Regions from separate parts of the Janthinobacterium rivuli genome, predicted to be linked through region 1. Evidence: predicted binding sites of a transcription regulator. Region 1 holds the regulator's gene; the other holds the start of a gene.
What was found. The regulator FNR, encoded in region 1, switches genes on or off when oxygen is low (the NO sensors DNR and NnrR bind a similar motif). The targets are predictions, from matches to a motif close to TTGATNNNNATCAA.
Positions count from the first base shown of each region.

Region 2: paaA (1,2-phenylacetyl-CoA epoxidase subunit PaaA) is a predicted target of FNR. The motif match lies at 1,570-1,583, and genes of this name have one in related genera.

Region 1 covers NZ_CP121464.1:287,569-293,123, reverse strand. The annotation lists gene P9875_RS01235 (response regulator) at 1-1,217, opposite strand, end outside; gene fnr (fumarate/nitrate reduction transcriptional regulator Fnr) at 1,457-2,215, shown strand; gene P9875_RS01225 (FixH family protein) at 2,219-2,743, opposite strand; gene ccoG (cytochrome c oxidase accessory protein CcoG) at 2,798-4,180, opposite strand; gene ccoP (cytochrome-c oxidase, cbb3-type subunit III) at 4,183-5,103, opposite strand; gene P9875_RS01210 (cbb3-type cytochrome oxidase subunit 3) at 5,096-5,299, opposite strand; gene ccoO (cytochrome-c oxidase, cbb3-type subunit II) at 5,301-5,555, opposite strand, start outside.
Region 2 covers NZ_CP121464.1:5,906,829-5,912,383, forward strand. The annotation lists gene paaC (1,2-phenylacetyl-CoA epoxidase subunit PaaC) at 1-168, opposite strand, end outside; gene paaB (1,2-phenylacetyl-CoA epoxidase subunit PaaB) at 183-467, opposite strand; gene paaA (1,2-phenylacetyl-CoA epoxidase subunit PaaA) at 496-1,485, opposite strand; gene paaX (phenylacetic acid degradation operon negative regulatory protein PaaX) at 1,753-2,682, shown strand; gene P9875_RS26800 (hypothetical protein) at 2,780-3,034, opposite strand; gene P9875_RS26805 (M14 family metallopeptidase) at 3,175-4,299, shown strand; gene pmbA (metalloprotease PmbA) at 4,428-5,555, opposite strand, start outside.

The DNA of each region.
Region 1 (5,555 bases):
TACACCATGCCCAGCACGGCATTGAGGGGCGTGCGGATTTCATGGCTCATGTTGGCCACGAAATCGCTCTTCGCGCGGTTGGCCGCCTCGGCCCGGTCGCGTTCCTGCTCCAGCTCCGCCGCGCGCGCTTCGAGTTCCTGCTGCAGGCGGTCGCGTTCGCTCATCAGGCCGTTGAACGCTTCCGTCAGTTCGCCGATCTCGTCGCGCTGCTGCACCGGCACGGGGGTGAAACGGCTGCCGCTGGTGCGCAGGGCCAGCAGGGTGTCGCGCAGGCGCACCAGCGGCGACAGCAGGCGCACGGTGACCCAGCCCAGAACAAAGGCGGCCAGCAGCGAGGCAAGGATGCTCCACAGCACCAGCCGGTACAGCACGCCATCGAATGGTTCGAAGGCATCGTCGACGGGCAGCGAGCTGGCCAGCAGCCAGTTCACCGATTTCAGGCGCTTGAAGCTGTTGACGGCCGTGATGCCGCGGCTGTTGGTGCTGACCATGCTGCCTTCGCCATCTTCCTTCAGCAGCTGGGTCGTCGTCAGATTGGCGTTCGGCTGGCGCGGCTGCAGCAAACGGCTGGTATCGGGGTGCAGCACGTAGCGCGGCACGGCGCCGCGCGTGAGGATGAAGTAATAGCCGCTCTTGCCGACCTTTTCCGAGCGCAAACGCCCCAGCAGATTGTCCTTGTACAGGCGCAGCACGCCGATCACCACGCCGGCCACCTGGCCATCGGCGGTGAGCACGGGCGCCACCATCTGCACGATGGGCATGCCGCTCGACTTGCCCAGCATCGGTTCGGTGATCATGGGCTGGCGCGTGCGCAGGACGGTCTGGAAATACTCGCGCTCGGCAACATTGATGCCGGCGCGCCCCGGCACTTCCGGCATGTCGGCCACGACGGCGCCTTGCGCGTCGAGCACCAGCACGTCGTCGAACAGCACCAGCATCGAGCGGCGCGAATAGTATTCGCGCAATTGGGCGGGCCGGGCGATCAGTTCCGGCGGCTGCTGCCGGGCCGTCAGGGTGACGATCTGCAGCAGCATGCCCAGCTTGTCGTCGAGCTCGGCAGCGGTGCGGCTGATCAGGGATGACTGCTGGCTCAGCAGTACTCGGGTGAAGTCGTCGCGCATGTGCTGCACCTGGATCATGGTGACCAGCGCGATCATGGCGATCGAGGTCAGGCTGGTGGCCAGCGCGACTTTTGCTTTGATGCCGAGAGGCTTCATGATTTCCTTTTCAGTACCGGACGGCACAGGCGGCAAGTAATGCTGTCAGGAATTTTCCTATCAATACCCCAGCTTGGCAAGCGGCGCCGCGCAAATTGCCCTCCCCGCATGGGCTTTTGACGATGTTGCCATATAATTAAAGTCGGAACGTCGTTTATTCAGCGAAATTGCCGTGAAATTGGCACACGGCAACCCTGTATGCAGTAAACTTGTTGTTGCATTTTCTAAAAGGTACCGACATGACTGAAGCGCTACTCACTCCAACCTTGCCTACAGTGAACGTGGAAGCGTTGCGTGCGCGATGCTCGACCTGCAGCATGCATCAATTGTGCCTGCCGATGGGCCTCGATATGGGCGACATGGACAGGCTGGACCAGATCATCGGCCGCCGCCGCAAGATCGTGCGCGGCGCCTCGCTGTTCCGCATCGGCGACTCGTTCCAGAACCTGTACGCGATCCGCCTGGGGCACTTCAAGACGTACCAGATCAATCCCGGTGGCGAAGAGCAGGTGACGGGCTTTCAGATGGCCGGCGAACTGCTGGGCATGGACGCCATCAGCGCCGACCGCCACCACTGTAATGCGGTGGCGCTGGAAGACAGCGAAGTGTGTGAAATCCCGTTTTCCAGCCTGGAACAATTGCTGGGCAATATGCCGACCCTGCTGCGCCATTTCCACCGCATGATGAGTCAGGAAATCACGCGCGAGCAAAGCGTCATGCTATTGCTGGGCAATATGCAGGCGACGCAGCGTTTTGCCGCCTTCATCGTCAACCTGGCGTCGCGCTATGAAGCGCGCGGCTATTCGAGCAGCAAATTCCAGCTGCGCATGTCGCGCGAGGAAATCGGCAACTACCTGGGCCTGACCATCGAAAGCGTCAGCCGCCTGCTGTCGAAGTTCAAGAAGGAAGGCTGGCTGCGCGTCTCGAACCGAGAAATTGAAATCTTGCAGCCGGCAAAATTGAAGGCCATCACGGCCGGTACCGACGTCTGCAAATAAGGCCTACAGCTCTTCATCGGCGTGCAGCGCGATGCTGCGTTGCAGCGGCCAGGTCCAGATGCCGGACAGGCGCCACTCGCGTTTGTCGTTTTCCACCAGCACTTGCCAGCGGCTGCGCTCGAGCATCGGCAGCGCCACCGAGAAATTGCCGGCCGCATCGGGCCGCACCAGCAGCTTGATGTCCTTTTCCGGCAGGGTCGCATGCGCCAGGTGCAGCTGCAGCGGACCCTGGTAAGCTTTGCCGAAGCTGTGCACGGAACCACTGAGGCGCGCTGACGCCACGTCGTAGGACAAGCTGGTAGCCATCGCCAGGTCGCTGGCGATCGTGTCGCGCTTCAAATCCTGGTTGATCGCCTTGCCCTGCTTGTAATAGTCGCCCACCACCAGCGCATCGGGCTGCGTAAACGCGATATAGCCCATGAAGCTGCCGACGACCACGGACAGGCCGGGACCGATCATCAGCAGCCATGGCCAGCGATGCTTGTACCACGGTGCAACGGGAGGCTGCAGTTTCAGACTGTCGGACATGGTATTTCTCCTGTGTAAACGGCCAGTCCCCATGCGGGAACCGGCCTTCCTGCTTTAACGCGGCACGATGAATACCGCGCTTTCGCGCACATGCAGCGAGGGGTTGTCCAGCGATTGCAATTCGATCGCAATCTTGTTCGAACCCTTCTCGCCGACGCCGTGCGGCACGCGCAGGCGGATCGGCCAGCCCAGCGTTTCCGTCGGCTGCAAGGTCACTTCTTCACGCGTCAGCAAGGTCAGGCCCGGCAAGCCGGAAGCGCTGATCTTGAAATGCTGGCTTTGCTCGGACGTGTTCATGATCTGCAGGCGGTAGACGTTTTCGATCATGCCGTCTTCCACTTCGCGTCCCATCGAACCGCGGTCGCGGATCACGTCCATTTTCAGGGGCGTGCGCAGGGCCAGCGAGGTACATACGGCGATGATGATCAGGGCCAGGATGGAAGTGTAGATCAGGACGCGTGGGCGCATGGCGCGCTGGCGTATCTGCTTCGAATTGAAGTTGTTTTCCATCGCATGGTCGGTGCTGTAGCGTATCAGGCCACGCGGCCGCTCGACCTTGTCCATCACGCTGTTGCAGGCATCGACGCAGGCGGCGCAGCCGATGCATTCATACTGCAGGCCGTTGCGGATATCGATGCCGGTCGGACACACCTGCACGCACAGGGTGCAATCGATGCAGTCGCCCAGCTTGTCGTTGTTGCCAGCCTTCTTGCTCATGGCGCCGCGTGGTTCGCCGCGCTTGGCATCGTAGGTGATGATCAAGGTGTCCTGGTCGAACATGGCGCTCTGAAAGCGCGCGTAGGGGCACATGTATTTGCACACCTGCTCGCGCAGCCAGCCCGCGTTGCCGTAGGTTGCCAGGCTGTAGAACAAGACCCAGAACCATTCCCAAGGACCGAAGTTCAGGGTGGTCACCGACTGCGCCAGTTCCTTGATCGGCGTGAAATAGCCGACAAAGGTAAAGCCCGTCCACAGGGCGATGGCGCCCCATGCCAGGTGCTTGGCCGTCTTCTTGAACGCCTTGCGCACGGAGGGGCCCTGCTTGTCGAGGGCCATGCGCGCGCTGCGCGTACCCTCGATGCGGCGTTCGACCCACAGGAAAATTTCCGTGTATACCGTTTGCGGGCAAGAGAACCCGCACCACACCCGCCCGGCAATGGCCGTGACGAGGAACAACAAATACGCACAGATGATCAGCAGGGCCGCCAGATAGATGAAATCCTGGGGCCACAGCACGACGCCGAAAATGTAGAACTTGCGCGTGGTCAAATCGAACAGCAGGGCTTGCCTGCCATTCCAGGTCAACCACGGCAAGCCGTAGAACGCGAGCTGGGTAAGCCATACGCATACCCATCGCCAGGTAGCGTAGCGTCCTTTGGCCTCGCGAGGGTAGATCTGCTCGCGGGCCGCATACATCTTGATGACTTGAGGTTCCATTTTTACTTGGCGGGTGCCTGCGGATTCGACAGGCTCCAGACATACGCCGACAGCACGTGTACCTTGGATTCGCCGAGGAAATCGCTGAAGGCAGGCATGGTGTTGCTGCGTCCCTTGCGTACGGTTTCCATGATGGTGTCGGCGCTGCCGCCGTACAGCCAGGTCTTGTCCGTCAGGTTCGGCGCGCCGAGCATCTGGTTACCCTTGGCATCGGCGCCATGACAGGCCATGCAGGCGCCAAACTTGGCCTTGCCCAGCACCGACTTGACGGGATCCGAGGTCGAACCGGACAGGCTCAGCACATAATGGGCCACGTTCTCGACATCCTTTTCGGAGCCCAGGGCGGCGCCCATCGGTGGCATCTGCCCATTGCGGCCGTGCAGGATGGTGGTCTTGATGATGTCGGGTTCGCCGCCATACAGCCAGTCCTTGTCCGTCAGGTTGGGAAAGCCCTTGTTGCCGCGCGCATCCGAACCGTGGCATTGCGCGCAGTAGGTCAGGAACAGACGCTGGCCGATGGCTTGCGCCTGCGGATCGGCGGCCACCGTCTTGATGTCCTGGCTCAGGTACTTGTTGAACAGGGGACCGTAGTCGGCTTCCGCCTTCTTCAGCTCTTCCTCGTACTGGCCCGTCGATTTCCAGCCCAGGCTGCCGGCATAGGTGCCCAGGCCCGGGTACAGGAACAGATACGCCAGCGCGAAGACGATGGTGATGTAGAACAACCACATCCACCAGCGCGGCATCGGCGTGTTGAGTTCCTTCAAGTCCTCGTCCCAGACGTGGCCCGTGGTGCCGTCGGCAGGGGCGCCCTCGACCACTTTGATTTTCGACTGCGAGTACAGCAGCACGCCGCAGCCGATGATGCCCAGCAGGGACAGCACGACGATGTAGATATTCCAGAAGCCATTGGTAAAGTCAGCCATGGTGATGCTCCTTCGCCAGGTTCATCTCGGCCTCGGCCGGATAGTCGAGCGCGTCATCGGCGAACGGCAGGCGTGCCGCCGCGTCGAAGTCGCTGTTGCTGCGGCTGAACGTCCACCACAGGATGCCCACGAACGTCGTAAAGGAAACCACCGTCATGACGCTGCTGGCGCTGTCAAACAGGTTTTCGATTGCCATGCTAATTCCTTGTTTTGATTAATGTACCGAGGCCTTGCAGATAGGCGACCAGGGCGTCTTCTTCCGTCTTGTCCTGCAGCTGCGCGGGGCCGGCGGCGATCTCTTCATCGCTGTACGGCTGGCCCAGGCGTTTCAGGGCGCGCATCTTCGGCATGATTTCGTCAGGCACCAGCTTGGTCTTCGCCAGCCAGGGGTAGGACGGCATGTTCGACTCGGGCACCACGTCGCGCGGGTTGTTCAAGTGCGTGCGGTGCCA
Region 2 (5,555 bases), 710 kb from region 1:
CGCATAGCTGAACCACAAACGCGTCTGGCCCAGGAGGTCCAGCGCCACGTTGGTCAGCGCCATGTCTTCTTCCAGCGCCGGCCCCTTGCCGCACAGCTGCGACAGCTGCTGGCTGAGGATCAGGGCATTGTCGCCCAGGCGAAAAAGATAATTGACCTTGTCATCCATTGCAGGCGCTCCCATCACAGGTTCTTGACTTCTTCCGGCATCGGGAAGAAGGTGGGATGGCGGTACACCTTGCTGTTCGACGGTTCGAACAGGGCGCCCTTGTCGCCGGGGCTGCTGGCAACGATATCGGCCGCGCGCACCACCCAGATGCTCACGCCTTCATTGCGGCGCGTATAGACGTCGCGCGCATGGTTGACCGCCATGGTGGCGTCAGAGGCGTGCAGGCTGCCCACATGCTTGTGCGCCAGGCCGTGCTGGCTGCGGATGAAAACTTCCCACAATGGCCATTCTTTGCTCATGTTGCTCTCCCCTATCTGTCTTATGTAATTACGCTGCTGCTTTGTTAGCGGCTTGCTTGTCTGCATACGCGAGCAAGGCATCGCGGAACCATGCGCCGTCTTCATACGCTTTGACACGCGTTTGCAGGCGTTCGCGGTTGCACGGGCCATTGCCCTTCAGGACGTTGTTGAACTCGGACCAGTCGATCTCGCCGAATTCATAGTGGCCCGTTTCCGCATTGAACTTCAGGTCGGGATCGGGCACGGTCAGGCCCAGGTATTCGATTTGCGGCACGGTCTGATCGACCATGCGCTGGCGCAATTCGTCGTTCGAGAACAGCTTGATGCGCCATTGCGCCGACTGGGCGCTGTTGACGGAGGCGGCGTCGGACGGGCCGAACATCATCAGCGAAGGCCACCACCAGCGGTTCAAGGCATCCTGCGCCATGGCTTTCTGCTCGGGCGTGCCCTTGCACAGCGACATCATGATGTCGTAGCCCTGGCGCGCATGGAACGATTCTTCCTTGCACACGCGGATCATGGCGCGCGCATACGGACCGTAAGAGCAGCGGCACAGGGGAATCTGGTTGATGATGGCGGAACCGTCGACCAGCCAGCCGATGGCGCCCATGTCGGCCCACGACAGGGTCGGATAATTAAAGATGCTGGAATACTTGGCTTTACCCGAGTGCAAGGCGGCCAACAAGTCGTCGCGCGACACGCCCAGGGTTTCCGCGGCGCTATACAGGTACAGGCCATGGCCTGCTTCGTCCTGGATCTTCGCCAGCAGGATGGACTTGCGTTTCAGGGTCGGCGCGCGCGTGACCCAGTTACCTTCGGGCAATTGGCCGACGATTTCCGAGTGCGCGTGCTGCGAAATCTGGCGGATCAGGGTCTTGCGGTAGGCATCCGGCATCCAGTCCTTGGCCTCGATCTTGATGCCTTCGTCGATGCGTGCCTGGAAAGCGCGCTCTTCTTGACCCATGTCGTCGAGGGAACGGACGTTCTTGAGGCCGGTTTCAACCATTTGTGCGTACATGATGTGTCTCCCATGTCTTTGATTTTGCGCAGCAACGCGGTGCGATGAACAGATAATACGATACAAAAAACGATTTGCATACACTTGATATGAATCATTTTAAAAATTCGTATCTTATGCCGCTTTTTTGTGCGTATGATATTGCTTATGAGAAAACACTACGAAGCGCCACCAGCGCTTCCGGCAAATTATTGCCGCGCTACCCGCGCAGCCAAGTAAACTGCTGCTTTTATTGAACCGACCGCAACACGGCCAGACCGGAACCACATGAAGAACACCCGCTGCACGGCATGGATAGCCGATTTCCTGGAAAGCGACCCACCGCGCTCGAAGTCCCTGGTGATGACCATCTTTGGCGACGCCATCGTGCCGCGCGGCGGCGCCATCTGGCTGGGCAGCCTGATCGAACTGCTGGCGCCATTCGGCGTCAATGACCGCTTATTGCGCACCAGCGTATTCCGCCTGGCGCAGGAAGGCTGGCTCAGCTCGCAGCGCGACGGCCGCCGCAGCGCCTATACGATACGCCCGGAGGCGCTGGCCCGCTTCGAACGCGCCTACCGCCGCATCTATGCGCCGCTGGTCGTGCATTGGGATGGCAGCTGGACCCTGGTGATCGGACCGGCCGGCAGCATCGGCGCGGCCGAGCGGGGGGCGCTGCGCAAGGAATTATTGTGGGCCGGCTATGGTTTGATTTCTCCCGGCATCTTTGGCCACCCGGCCAGCAATGCGGAGGCGCTGGAAGATATCCTCGTGCGCAATGAGGTGCAGGGTAAGCTGTACGTCTGCCACACCACGGAATTGCCGGGCGTGAGCACGCGTCCCCTGCGCGACATGGTGGGCGACTGCTGGGACTTGTCGGAAGTGATGGCCGGCTACGCAAAATTCATCGCCAGCTTCCAGCCCCTGCTGACCCTGCTGCAGGAAGAACCCGTGTTCGATGCGGAGCAGGCGTTCGTCATCCGCTCCCTGCTGACGCACGCCTACCGCCGCGTGCAATTGCACGACCCGCAACTGCCCGTCGAACTGCTGCCCGAACCGTGGCCCGGCACGCAAGCGTATGCGCTGGCGCGCGACCTGTACCGCATCACGTATGCGGCTGCCGAGGAACATATCCTGGCTACCCTGCGGCGCGAGGATGAGCAGGCGGCATCTGTCGAGCCGTGGTTCTACGAACGATTTGGCGGTCTGACTACTTGAACGTCTGAAAAATGTTCAGGGCCAGGCGCGTGGCCGCAGGCAGTACGACTAGTACGCCAAGGCAACGCAACGCCGCCATGGGCATTTTCTCAGGCGTTCACTGCTTCAGCACTACTTGCTTGGCCCCAGCCAGCAAATCCTGCCCCAGCTTTTCCAGCGCATTGACCTGCACCAGCATGGTGTCGAGGATGGCGACGTTGAAGGTGTATTCGGCCGGCGTCGTATAGCCGGGGAAACGTATGATGCGCAGCAATTCCTGCAAGGTCGTGCCCTTGCCCAGGTGCGCCAGGGCGTCGCTGAGGGCGCTGACTTTCTTTTCCAGTTCGCGTATGTGTTTGCCGTTGTCGTCCATGATGATCTCCTGTGTCGGAGCTTCCACGTTAGCAAAGCACGTCCGCCGTCGTTTGCGCCAGCACAAAGGCGCGGCTAAAACGGGTATCATCGCGCCATTGCACACGATGCAAAACCCATACGTTTTTATCAGGAACACACATGACCATTAAAATCAGTCAGCAATTCGACGCCGGCGCGATCGAGGTGCTGCGCGCCGACGATGCCCACTCCATCGAGCTGAACATCCGCAAGGATTCCCACGCCGACATCACGCAGTGGTTTTACTTCCGCCTGCAAGGCGCGCAAGGCGAGGCGTGCACGATCCGCTTCATGAACGCTGGCAAGTCGGCCTACCCGGACGGCTGGAAAGATTACCAGGCTGTCGCCAGCTACGACCGCGAAACCTGGTTCCGCGTGCCGACCAGCTTTGACGGCACCGTGATGACCATCGAACATACGCCGGAAGAAGAAAGCGTGTACTACGCCTACTTCGAACCGTATCCATGGGACCGTCACCTGGCCTTGATCGACAGCGCGCAAGCGTCGCCGCTGGTACGCCTGATCGACCTGGGCAGCACCGTGGAAGGCCGCGACATGAACCTGCTGGTGGTCGGCGACGCCGATGCCGAGAAAAAAGTCTGGGTCATCGCGCGCCAGCATCCCGGTGAAACGATGGCCGAATGGTTTGTCGAAGGCATGCTCGAAGCCTTGCTGGACCAGGCCAATCCGTTTGCCCGCCAGTGCCTGCAGGACGCCGTCTTCTACGTGGTGCCGAACATGAACCCGGACGGTTCCGTGCATGGCAACCTGCGCACCAACGCGGCCGGCGCAAACTTGAACCGCGAATGGATGACGCCAACGATGGAGCGCAGCCCGGAAGTATTCTTGGTGAAACAGAAGATGCATGAAATCGGCTGCGACCTGTTCCTCGACGTGCATGGCGACGAAGGTCTGCCATATGTATTCGTGGCTGGCAGCGATGCGCTGGAAAATTTCACGCCAGCACAAAAAGCCGAGCAAGACCGCTTCATCGCCGACTTCAAGGTGGCCAGCCCCGACTTCCAGGATGAGCACGGCTACGAAGACGGCCCGTTCACGCCGGAAGTGCTGACCATGGGTTCGCCCCACATCACGCACGCCTTCGGCTGCCTGTCGCTGACCCTGGAATTGCCGTTCAAGGACAATGCCAACGATCCCGACCCGCAAACGGGCTGGAGCGGCGCCCGCAGCGCCGCCCTGGGCGCGGCCGTGCTGCAACCGATTCTGTCCACTTTGCGCGCCTGAGCGCCAGGGCCGAACCGGCCCGCTTGATCCCATGCCCCGCTCGCCGGGGCATTTTTTTGCCCGCGCGGCCAGCGTTTGGGAAGCGTGCCGAGGCAGCAGCTGCCGTCTGGCATCGAACCGCTTGCGCCTCAGCCGCCCGCCACCACCATGCTCTCGATAAGGATGGAACCCGTCTCTTTGGTGCCGCGGCGCAAAGCGTCGGCACCCACGGCCACGATGTTGCGCAGCATGTCCTTCATGTTGCCGGCGATGGTGATTTCTTCCACCGGGTATTGGATGACGCCATTTTCCACCCAGAAACCGGACGCGCCGCGCGAATAATCGCCCGTCACGTAATTGGTTCCCTGTCCCATCAGTTCCGTCACCAGCAAGCCCGTGCCCAGCTTTTTCAGCATGGCGCTAAAATCGTCGCTGGCGGCCGTCAGCTTCGAGGTCAGGTACAGATTGTGCGAACCGCCCGCGTTGCCCGTCGTCTGCATACCCAGCTTGCGGGCCGTGTAAGTCGACAGGAAATAGCCTTGCACCACGCCATCCTTGACGACGTCACGGCTGACGGTTTTCACGCCCTCTTCATCGAACGGGGCCGAACCGACGCCGCCGATCACATGCGGGTCTTCAAAGATCTGCACGTGCGACGGCAACACTTGCGTGCCCAGGGAATCGTTCAGGAACGTGGACTTGCGGTACAGGGCGCCGCCCGAAGTCGCTTGCACATAAGTACCGAGCAAACCGGCCGCCAGCGGCGCTTCGAACAGCACAGGGCAAGTACGCGTGCCCAGTTTGCGCGCGTTCAGGCGCGACAGGGCGCGCTCGGCGGCGTAGCGGCCGATGGCTTCCGGGCTAGCCATTTTGGCGGCGTCGCGCACGGACGAATACCAGTCGTCGCGCTGCATCTTGGCGCCCTTGCCAGCGATGGGCGCCACGGACAGGGTGTGGCGCGAAAACGGGTAGCCGCCGATGAAGCCGCGCGAATTGGCGGATACAAAGTGCGATTGCTGCACGTGCACGCTGGCGCCTTCGCTATTCGTGATGCGCGGGTCGACGGCAAACGCGGCCGCTTCGGCCCGCTGGGCCAGCACGACGGCTTCCTCGGTGGAAATGCGCCATGGATAAAACAGTTGCAAGTCGCGGGGAGACATTTCCAGCATGTCGGCGTCGGCCAGGCCGGCGCAATCGTCCTCGGCTGTGAAGCGGGCGATGTTGTAGGCGGCGTCCACCGTGGCGCGCAGGGCGGCCGGAGAGAAATCGGAAGTGCT